2 linked regions of the Desulfatitalea tepidiphila genome follow. The protein of the gene in region 1 binds, or shares a complex with, the protein of each later gene. Links are inferred from orthologs where the notes say so. Each region holds a gene or a part of one and is shown in the gene's direction. Other genes may lie near its edges.

Region 1 (5,344 bases):
CCAGGTTGCGATACGCATCGACAAGAGCGTCGTTCAATTCGACATATTCATTCTCGATAATGCCGTCGGGGCCGACCAGAAAACCGAACACCCGGGACTCTCGATTGGCTCGTTTGGCTGCGTCATAAAGGCCGGCAATGACATTATGACCTCCAGGGGCGGGACCTCCCGAAAAAACGATACCGATTTTTCGAGGCCTCTCAAAGGAATCGTCGACAGAGGCTGCGCCAGCCTCCGCCATTGTGACGACTTGCACCTTATTATTTATGATGTCCGGCAGTTGCCGTCCTGCTTCCGGATCGATATCGAATCGATACGCATCGGTTTTCGAAACCTGCGTCGCCTCCCCCTCGAAGGCTTTGCAGACGGCGGGGCGAAAAGCCCTGCGCGCCTTCACCGAGGCGCTGTCCGGCGATGTGACGCGCTGGATCTCTGGACGGTCGAAAAGCGGATGAATATCGTCATAGGATGTATTGGACACGATAACCTCCCTGGCTCATGCAATAAGCGGTGAAAGGTTGGATGGAGATGGCCCGATATGGCCGGCACACCGAATATCTGTATTTAATACCGGCCGTTGCGTCGGTAAGTCAAGCTATTTGCTTATGACTCAGTAATTCTAACTGAACGCTATTCATTAAACCCGGCGTGGATGGAACAGGTGGCCGATGCCACACGCCAAGCGGTCAAGTGCCAGTAAAATGCAACTTCAATTGAATGGCGGCGACAACCACCAGATATAGTATGCCATATTCTCATTCAGCACCCTCCGTTGGGCTTTTCGCTTTACAAGAAAGGGCTGAATTGATATGAGACACCCATTACATCAGCCTGCCAGGCGGACCGAATAAATTCGCCCCTTATCGGAGATCCACTCCATGAAGATCAAAAAACTGGATATTGTCGGTTTCAAATCGTTTCAGGACAAGGCCAGTATTGCTTTTCCCCCCGGCATTACCGCCATCGTGGGGCCGAACGGGTGCGGCAAAAGCAACGTCATCGATGCCTTTCGCTGGGTCATGGGCGAACAAAGCGTCAAACAGCTGCGCGGCAAAAGCATGGAGGATATCATATTTTCAGGTGCCAACGGCAAACCGCCATTGAACATGGCGGAAGTGACGATGACCCTGACCAACGACAACGGCAACGCCCCTGAGGAATTCCGCGATTATGCCGAAATCAGCGTGACCCGACGGCTTTTCCGCTCCGGAGAAAGCGCCTACCTGATCAACAAACAGCCGTGCCGATTGAAAGACATCTATAACCTCTTTATGGGCAGCGGCGTGGGGACACGAACCTTTGCCATCATCCAGCAAGGCAATATCGGCGCGATCATAGACGCCGGTCCGGACGAAAGGCGTCTTTTTATCGAAGAGGCAGCCGGGGTGACGCGGTATAAATTCCGCAAAAACGAGGCGTTGAGAAAGGTTAAGGCCACAGAACAAAACCTGCTGCGGCTCAACGATATTATCTCAGAGGTCAATCGCCAAATGGCCGGGTTGCGTCGTCAGGCCAAAAAGGCGGAACGCTACAAACAGTATCAGGACCGGATTAAAGCCGTCGATACCCGATTGCTGCTTCACTATTTCGACGATTTCAACCAAAAGATTAACGAGGCCGAATCCTTTATCAAAGCACTGAAGGATGAAGACCTGGCACATGTTACGCAGTTGAAAAAAATCGATGCCGCCGTCGAGGACATCAAGCTCAAACGATGGCAGAAAAACCAGGAAATCTCCACCCAGAAAGCCAATCGGTTCGAAAGTCAGCGCAATATCGATCGCCTCGAGGCAGAAAGAGAGCATCTCAAAAACGAAGCCAATCGACTGATCGGTGAAATTGAGGCCATGGAGCAGGCCAGACAGGATCTGATGGCCAGATCGACCACCATTGGGACCGAAATCGGGCAGGTCGAAACGCAAAACCAGCGTTTGCAGGCCACTATCAGCGACATCAAGTCCAAGATAGACTCCGAGCGCACTGGTGCGCAACATCTTCAAGCGGAATTGAGCCGTCTGAACCAGATCGCGGAAGAGCACAAAAACAGCCTCATGAATCTGGTTGCCGAAGAAGCCCGCTATAAAAACATCTATCAAACCGTCACCAGCAACAAGGAAAACCTGAAGCGGCGCCTCAAGCGAATCGACGAGGAGGTGGCGCTGGCCGCTAAAAAAGTCGGCGCGACAGAAAGAGAGCAGGACGAAGCCCGAGCCCAGTTGGACGAAACCAAGGCGGTGATCGCCGACTATGAGGCCCAAATTACCAATTTGAAAGAGCAGCTCTCTGCCCATGCGGCGCAATTGGGCAACCAGGTGAAAAAGACCCAATCCCTTGAGCTGGAAAAAAATAAAACCCGAACGCAGTTGGCCGCCCTCAAGAAAATGGCCGCCAATTTCGAGTGGTACCGGGACGGCGTTAAAGCAGTCATGCAGGCACGACGATCCGAAAATGCTGAAAGCGGTCATGCAGCGGCTGCAGGTCAACAGCTCGAAGGCATCGTCGGCCTGATGGCCGACATTCTGGATCCGGCGCCTGGATACGAAACGGCGGTGGAAGCCGTATTGGGAGAAGCGCTGCAATATATTCTGGTGGAAAACCAGGAAGCGGGAACGGCGGCGATCGAGTACCTGCAACATAGCGCTGCCGGCCGCAGCGGCTTTATCCCCGTGTCGCGGATCAAGTCCGTGTCGTCCGATGGCGGGACAACGATCCCGACCGAACAGAGACTGCTCCATCACGTCACCGTCTCCAAAGAACACCGTCCCATCGCCGAAGCATTGCTGGGCCATGTGGCTGTCGCGCCCTCTCTGGCCGAGGCCCTGGCGCTGTTCAACCGCAACGGACGCGTGCAGAGTATCGTCACCCTGGACGGCAATGTCGTCTCACATCAAGGCATTCTCGTCGGCGGAAGCCAGGAGCAGTTGGCCGGTATTTTGTCCAAAAAGCAGGAGTTGAAGGAGTTGACCCGTCACGCCGAGCAGCTCGACCGGGAGCTTGCCGTCTGTCAGGACGATCTGCGTGAAATGGAAGCCAAGGTCAGGTCTCTTGAGTCCGATCTCCAACAGGCCATCGCAAATAAAAGCATTGCCGCCGAAGATGCCATGGCAGCGGAAAAACAGCTCTACCGCATCGGAGAAGATCTGAAAAATGCAAGGCGGCACCAGGAAATCGTTCTGCTGGAACAGGAGCAGCTGCTTGGCGAAGAAAGCGATCTGGACGAGGAGATCGGAAAATACAACCAAGCCCTTGCCAAAATCGAGGGGCAAGTCAAAGAAATAAACGACCGGACCGCTGAAAACACCCGCCAGATCAGCACGGTGGCCAGTCGCCTCGAATCCTTCAACCAAAAGGTCGTGGACTTCAAGCTGGAGCTCACCGCCTTGCAGGCAAAATACGAAAACGGCGCCCACACATTGCAGCGCCTGAGAGAGTTCGAACAGGACAGCAAGACCCGACTCGAGCAGCTGAACGTCGATATCTCTCAAAAGAGGGAGAAATACCAGGGGGCGCTCTCCAGGGAAGCATCTCATGAATCGACACTGAAAAGGCTGTATGGTGAGTTGAGGCAACTCGAAGAGGTGATGGCGACCAACGAGACCGAATACCACAGCATCGATGCAGCCCTCCAGGAAAGCGATGAAAAGCAGGCGGTGATTCAATCGGAACGTGAAAAAATATTAGGGAAGATGCGGCTTCTGGAGCTCGATTTGTCCGAAAAAAGGGTCATGCGGGACAACATTGGTGCCAAAGCGAACGAACGATATCATATGAGCATCGGGGAACTTCGCGTTCAAGTGGCACAACTGGCGGAAGTGCACATGACGCTCTCCGAAATGGAGCAGGAGGTGGAGCGGTTGCGCAGCCAGGTGGCCGGCATCGGCGATGTCAATCTGGGGGCGATCAAAGAGTATGAAGAGCTGACGCAGCGTTTCGATTTTCTCAGCACCCAGCGCGACGATCTGGTCAAGGCCATCGAGGACCTGCATAGGGTGATCCGCAAAATCAACCGCATCACCCAGGAACGTTTCATGGAGACCTATGAGCAGGTCAATGCCAAACTCAAAGAGGTTTTCCCGAGGCTTTTCGAGGGTGGTTCGGCCAGCCTGGAGCTGACAGATCCGGACAAGCCCCTGGAAACCGGTGTGGAGTACATGGTTCACCCGCCGGGGAAAAAACTGACACGGATGAGCCTGCTCTCCGGCGGTGAAAAGGCGCTATCCGCCATTGCCTTCATTTTTGCCATCTTTTTGATCCGCCCGACTTCTTTTTGTCTGCTGGATGAAATCGATGCACCTCTGGACGAAGCCAATGTCGTTCGCTTCAACAACCTGATGCGGGTGATCGGGCAGAAGTCACAAATCATCATGATCACCCACAATAAAAAGAGCATGGAATTCGCGGAGATGCTGTTCGGGGTCACCATGGAACAGAAAGGCATATCCAAGGTCGTATCCGTCAACTTGCAAGGCAAAGCGGCCTGAGGCTTCGCCCAAGGCTTCACCCAAATCTTCTATAGGTCAACCCATGGCATTCTGGTTTAAAAAGAAGAACAAACCCGACGCACCCGCCAAGGCGGAGTCGACTTCCGCCGACAAAGACGGCACTGCCCATGATTCCGGAATTGGACCCCCTGATGACACCGATGAAAGCGAGCCGCTCGATCCAAGCGCCCGGGCGATGGACGATGGTCGAAAGAAGCTGGAGAAATCGGCCCCGTCGTCAGAACGAACGACAGAAGAAAAATCAGGCTTTTTTTTACGCCTGAAAAGGGGCCTGACCAAAACCAGAGAAATTCTGACGACCGACATACAGGATATTTTCGCTGGGAAAAGGCAGATCGACGAGGAGATGCTCGAGGAGATCGAAGAACTCCTGATTACATCGGACATCGGCGTCCAGACCACCATGGCGCTGATGAACGACATTTCGCGCAAAGCCCACAAAATCGCAACGCCCGGCCAATTGAAAGAGACGATCAAGCAATCGATCCTTTCCCTGATGGAAAGCGCCGTGCCCCAGGCTTCCCGCGAACACCACGCCAAACCCCATGTCATCATGGTGGTGGGTGTCAATGGCGTGGGCAAAACCACCACCATCGGCAAATTGGCGTCGCGCGAGATACGCAAGGGTCAAAAGGTTCTCATCGCTGCCGCAGATACCTTCCGGGCGGCTGCGGTCGAACAGCTGGCGATATGGGCGGAACGCGCAGGGGCGGACTTCGTCAGGCATAAAGACAACGCCGATCCTGCCGCTGTCGCCTACGACGGCATAGAAGCCGCCCTGGCCCGCGGCATCGATACCGTCTTTGTCGATACGGCCGGAAGGCTTCATACCAAGATCAATC
Region 2 (4,163 bases), 1.0 Mb from region 1 along the record:
ATGGCCAGCCACCTGATGTCTGCACCGCCCATCTCGGTGGACGTGGGGATCAGTTGCGCAGAAGCCAATACGACCCTGACAAGATACAATATCAATGCGCTGCTGGTCACTTCCGAGTCAGACGGTAAGCGCCGACTCGTGGGTTATATCACGCGACAGGTCATCGAAAAGGCCATCTTTCACCACCTCGGTCAAGTGCCGGTCCAGGATTACATGAACACTGAACTTCTCACTGTTTCCCCTCAGGCCGAATTGTCAGAGGTGCAGGAAAAGATCATCGGAAACAAACAACGTGTTTTGCCTGTCATGGAAGGAGACAAGATTGTCGGGGTGATTACCCGGACCGATCTGCTCAATATGCTGGTACAGCAACATCGCAGCGGTAAAGAACGGCATCAAGATACATTCCAGCAGGCATCCCAGCGGCATTCTCGAAACGTCGCCAATTTCATGCGGGAGCGACTGTCCCGTCGGGTCATTCAACTGCTGAAAGATATTGGACGAGTCGCCCAACAGTTAAACTATTCGGCTTATGTGGTCGGCGGCTTCGTCCGAGACCTATTTCTTTATCGTTCCAACGAGGACATCGACATTGTCGTCGAAGGCGATGGAATCGCTTTTGCGAAGGCGTTTGCCGATCAGAACAAAACGCGTATTCATGCGCACAAAGCTTTTGGTACGGCGGTGCTCATCTTTCCAGATGGATTTAAAATCGACGTGGCTACCGCCCGACTGGAATACTATCGCTCGCCGGCCGCTTTGCCTGATGTTGAGATGAGTTCGATCAAATTGGATCTGTTTCGGCGCGATTTTACGATTAACACCCTGGCGATACAGCTCACACCCGAAAAATTCGGCCAACTCATCGATTTTTTTTCGGCTCAGAAAGATCTAAAAAACAAAGCGATCCGGGTATTGCACAACCTGAGTTTCGTCGAGGACCCAACCCGGGTTTTCAGAGCGATCCGATTTGAGCAGCGTTTTGATTTCGCTATTGGAAAATTGACGGCGAGTCTGATTGAAAATGCCGTAAAAATGGATTTTTTTGAGCGCTTGAGCGGCCGCCGCGTGTTTACCGAAATTCGCTTGATCCTGGAAGAGGAAAACCCCATACCATCCCTGGTCAGGATGCAGGATTTCGACCTCCTTAAAGTCATCCATCCCACGATCGTCCTCGACAAAGAGCTTATCGACATGCTCAATGCTGTGGCGAGTGCCATTGCCTGGCACGATTTGCTATTCACCGGCAGCACCTATCTGCGATGGACCGTTTTTTTCATGGCGCTGATCCATTCATTTGACCAGGATGAATCGCAAAAGATTTGCAAGAGATTCGAACTGGCTCCGAAATATGAACGACTCGTCTGTAAAGACCGATTTGTTGCCCAAAATTGTCTGAACCAGATGGAAATGCGACTACCCGATACCGATAGCGACCTGTACCATCTCCTCAAGGGATTCAAAACAGAGTTGATTCTTTACATGATGGCCGTGACTGACATGAAACCCGTGAAGAAGGCGATTTCTCGATATTATAACCACCTGCGCAACATCGCACCCGCCGTCGGAGGAAAAGACCTCATCGACATGGGACTACGCCCCGGCCCCCTATTCAGCAAGATACTCGACAAGCTATTGGATGCGAAAATCAATAAGCAGGTTGAAACCCGCACCGATGAAATCGAATTTGTCAAACAGATCATCACAGATCACACGAATGTCCATTGAGGTGGCACCGATATCGACCAACTCATAAACAATTTTCTTGATTCCAACTCTTTGAAACAGTACAAAATTAAATTTTGATAAGTGTTCAAGCCCAGATGGATCCCCCGCTGTGGGTGGAAACGGACAACCATGGTCGAATCCGATTATAAAGTAAAACTTGAAAATGTCTTCGAAGGACCGATGGACCTTCTGGTGCATTTGATCAAGAAGAATGAAGTCGATATTTACGACATCCCGGTTGCCCTGATCACCGAACAATACTTGGCCCATCTGGAATGGATGCAGCTTTTGAATATCGATAATGTCGGTGACTTTCTGGTGATGGCCTCTACCCTTGCACAGATCAAATCACGCATGCTGCTTCCTTCTCACGGTTCCGAAGAGGAGGAGGAGGACCCACGCATGGAGATCGTCCGCCCTTTGGCGGAATATCTGCAAATCAAATCCGCAGCCGAAGAACTGGCCAACCGAAATATGCTCGGCGACAAAATTTTCACACGACGCACCAAGTCCGTTGATTTTCTCAAAGATGACCAGGATTTGATTCAAGTCGGACTCTTCGAGCTCATAGATGCATTCCAACGTATTCTCCAAAAGGTCTCAAAGGAGCATACGGTCGATCTATCGGCAGAAACGATCTCGGTAAAGGATCGCATGAACGCCATCATCACCGTTCTGGAAGAAAAAGGCTCTATTGCCTTTTTGGAGATGTTTCCCCAAGATCCCCGGAAAAGGGATATCATCGTTACCTTCCTGGCCCTTTTGGAGTTGATGAAGATGAGTTTGGTAAGGGTCGCGCAACACACTCAAAGTGGCACGATTCGAATCTTCTATCAATAGATCGAAGTATGGAACAACTCAAATACATTATCGAAAGCCTGTTGTTTGTCGCGGAAGATCCGCTCACCGTCGACAAATTGCGCACCATAATCGAAACGGCAGAGGCCAAAGACATACGAGATGCCTTGCAAGCGCTATCGCAAGAGTATGGACAACGTGGCGGTGGTTTTTGGTTGAGCGAAGTGGCCGGCGGCTGGCAAATGCGCTCCCGCCCCGAATACCACGAGTGGATCAAAAAAATGCTGCAACCGTCACCGCAGCGCTTGAGTAAAGCCGCGTTGGAAACCCTGGCCATAGTCGCTTACAAACAACCGATCATTCGTGCGGATATCGAATACATCAGGGGAGTGGACAGCGGCGGCGTGCTGCGCCAGCTGATGGAGCGTAAACTCATCCGTGTTCTGGGCAGAAAAGAGATTGCGGGGCGTCCCCTCATCTACGCCACGACCAAGCTTTTTCTCGAAATGTTTGATCTTAAAGATTTGAATGATTTACCCACTCCTGCCGAGCTTGCCGAGTTCGGGGCCAATTTGGATATTCCGCAAGCGGTCGATCTGCCTGAAGATAACCAGGAAGCGGATATGGAAGGGTCACTCGACGAAACCAAAAAAGGTCTTGACTTGGAAGAGCCGTAACCTTTATAACCTGCCATTATTGCGCCGACTGGAAAACACGTGACGATGTTGCGGTCTGCGCCGGAAAACGGGCGGTTAACTCAGCGGGAGAGTGCCACCTTCACACGGTGGAAGTCACTGGTTCAAATCCAGTACCGCCTACCAGCTATTCAATCGGTCAGCTACGCCGATTTTTCAATTTGAAAGCCGTACTATTTGGGTGCCAAAAGGTTACCAAAAAGAGTTCGGCTTTTTTTATTCACGGCTGGCTGCTTACAAGTGCGTCCGGCACAGATCACCCGTCAAGGACTTCGCGCACCTTTCGGGCCAGTTCGGGTACGGTAAACGGCTTGGAAAGAAAATTCACCCCTTCGTTCAGCACACCGTGATCGGCAATGACATCGGCCGTGTAGCCAGACATGAAAAGGCATTTGATGCCGGGTCTGATCTCCTCGATGCGCTGAGCCAGCTCACGGCCATTCATCACCGGCATGACCACATCGGTGAGCAGCAGGTCTATCTTTCCGGAAGAAGATTGCACCATGTCGACGGCCTGCCCGGGGGCTCGAGCGGCCATGACGGTGTAACCGCAATGGCTCAGAATCGCTTCCGCGACCTCCAGAATGCCCGGATCATCCTCCACGATCAACACCGTTTCCGAGCCTGTTAGTGTCGACTCCGGGGAAATCCCCGAATTGATTTTCTCCACTGGCACCTCGGTGGCTGGAAAATAGAGTTTGAATGTGGTTCCGCGGCCGATTTCGCTGGACACGTGGATAAACCCCTTGTTTTGCCTGACGATGCCGTACACCGTCGCCAGCCCCAGCCCCGTACCCCGCCCGACACCCTTGGTCGTGAAAAAAGGATCGAAAATCCGCTCCTGGGTTTGCCTATCCATGCCGCAGCCCGTATCGCTGACGGACAGCATCACATAGATGCCCGGCTTGAACCATAACCGTTTCTTTCGATACGATTCGTTGA

Evidence for each region. The genes of interacting proteins can lie anywhere in the genome.
Region 2: the proteins of smc (region 1) and DFT_RS08735 are in contact, whole or in part, in a crystal structure (PDB 3ZGX), measured with the Bacillus subtilis proteins. The link is inferred for Desulfatitalea tepidiphila from one-to-one orthologs.

What each region holds. Positions count from the first base shown.
Region 1 is NZ_BCAG01000003.1:1,952,747-1,958,090, forward strand. Bases 503-4,681 are described here. They hold smc (chromosome segregation protein SMC), read left to right. Parts: upstream 503-878; coding sequence 879-4,481; downstream 4,482-4,681. Other genes in these bases: ftsY (signal recognition particle-docking protein FtsY), read left to right, coding at 4,525-4,681. In the rest of the region: DFT_RS13370 (6-phosphofructokinase), read right to left, coding at 1-481; more of ftsY, read left to right, coding at 4,682-5,344. UniProt on the Bacillus subtilis protein: Required for chromosome condensation and partitioning.
Region 2 is NZ_BCAG01000003.1:936,656-940,818, reverse strand. The notes cover bases 715-3,712. They hold DFT_RS08735 (segregation and condensation protein A), read left to right. Parts: upstream 715-1,857; coding sequence 1,858-2,568; downstream 2,569-3,712. Other genes in these bases: DFT_RS08720 (hybrid sensor histidine kinase/response regulator), read right to left, coding at 3,478-3,712; scpB (SMC-Scp complex subunit ScpB), read left to right, coding at 2,577-3,203; DFT_RS08740 (CBS domain-containing protein), read left to right, coding at 715-1,728. Also shown: more of DFT_RS08740, read left to right, coding at 1-714; more of DFT_RS08720, read right to left, coding at 3,713-4,163. UniProt on the Bacillus subtilis protein: Participates in chromosomal partition during cell division. May act via the formation of a condensin-like complex containing Smc and ScpB that pull DNA away from mid-cell into both cell halves.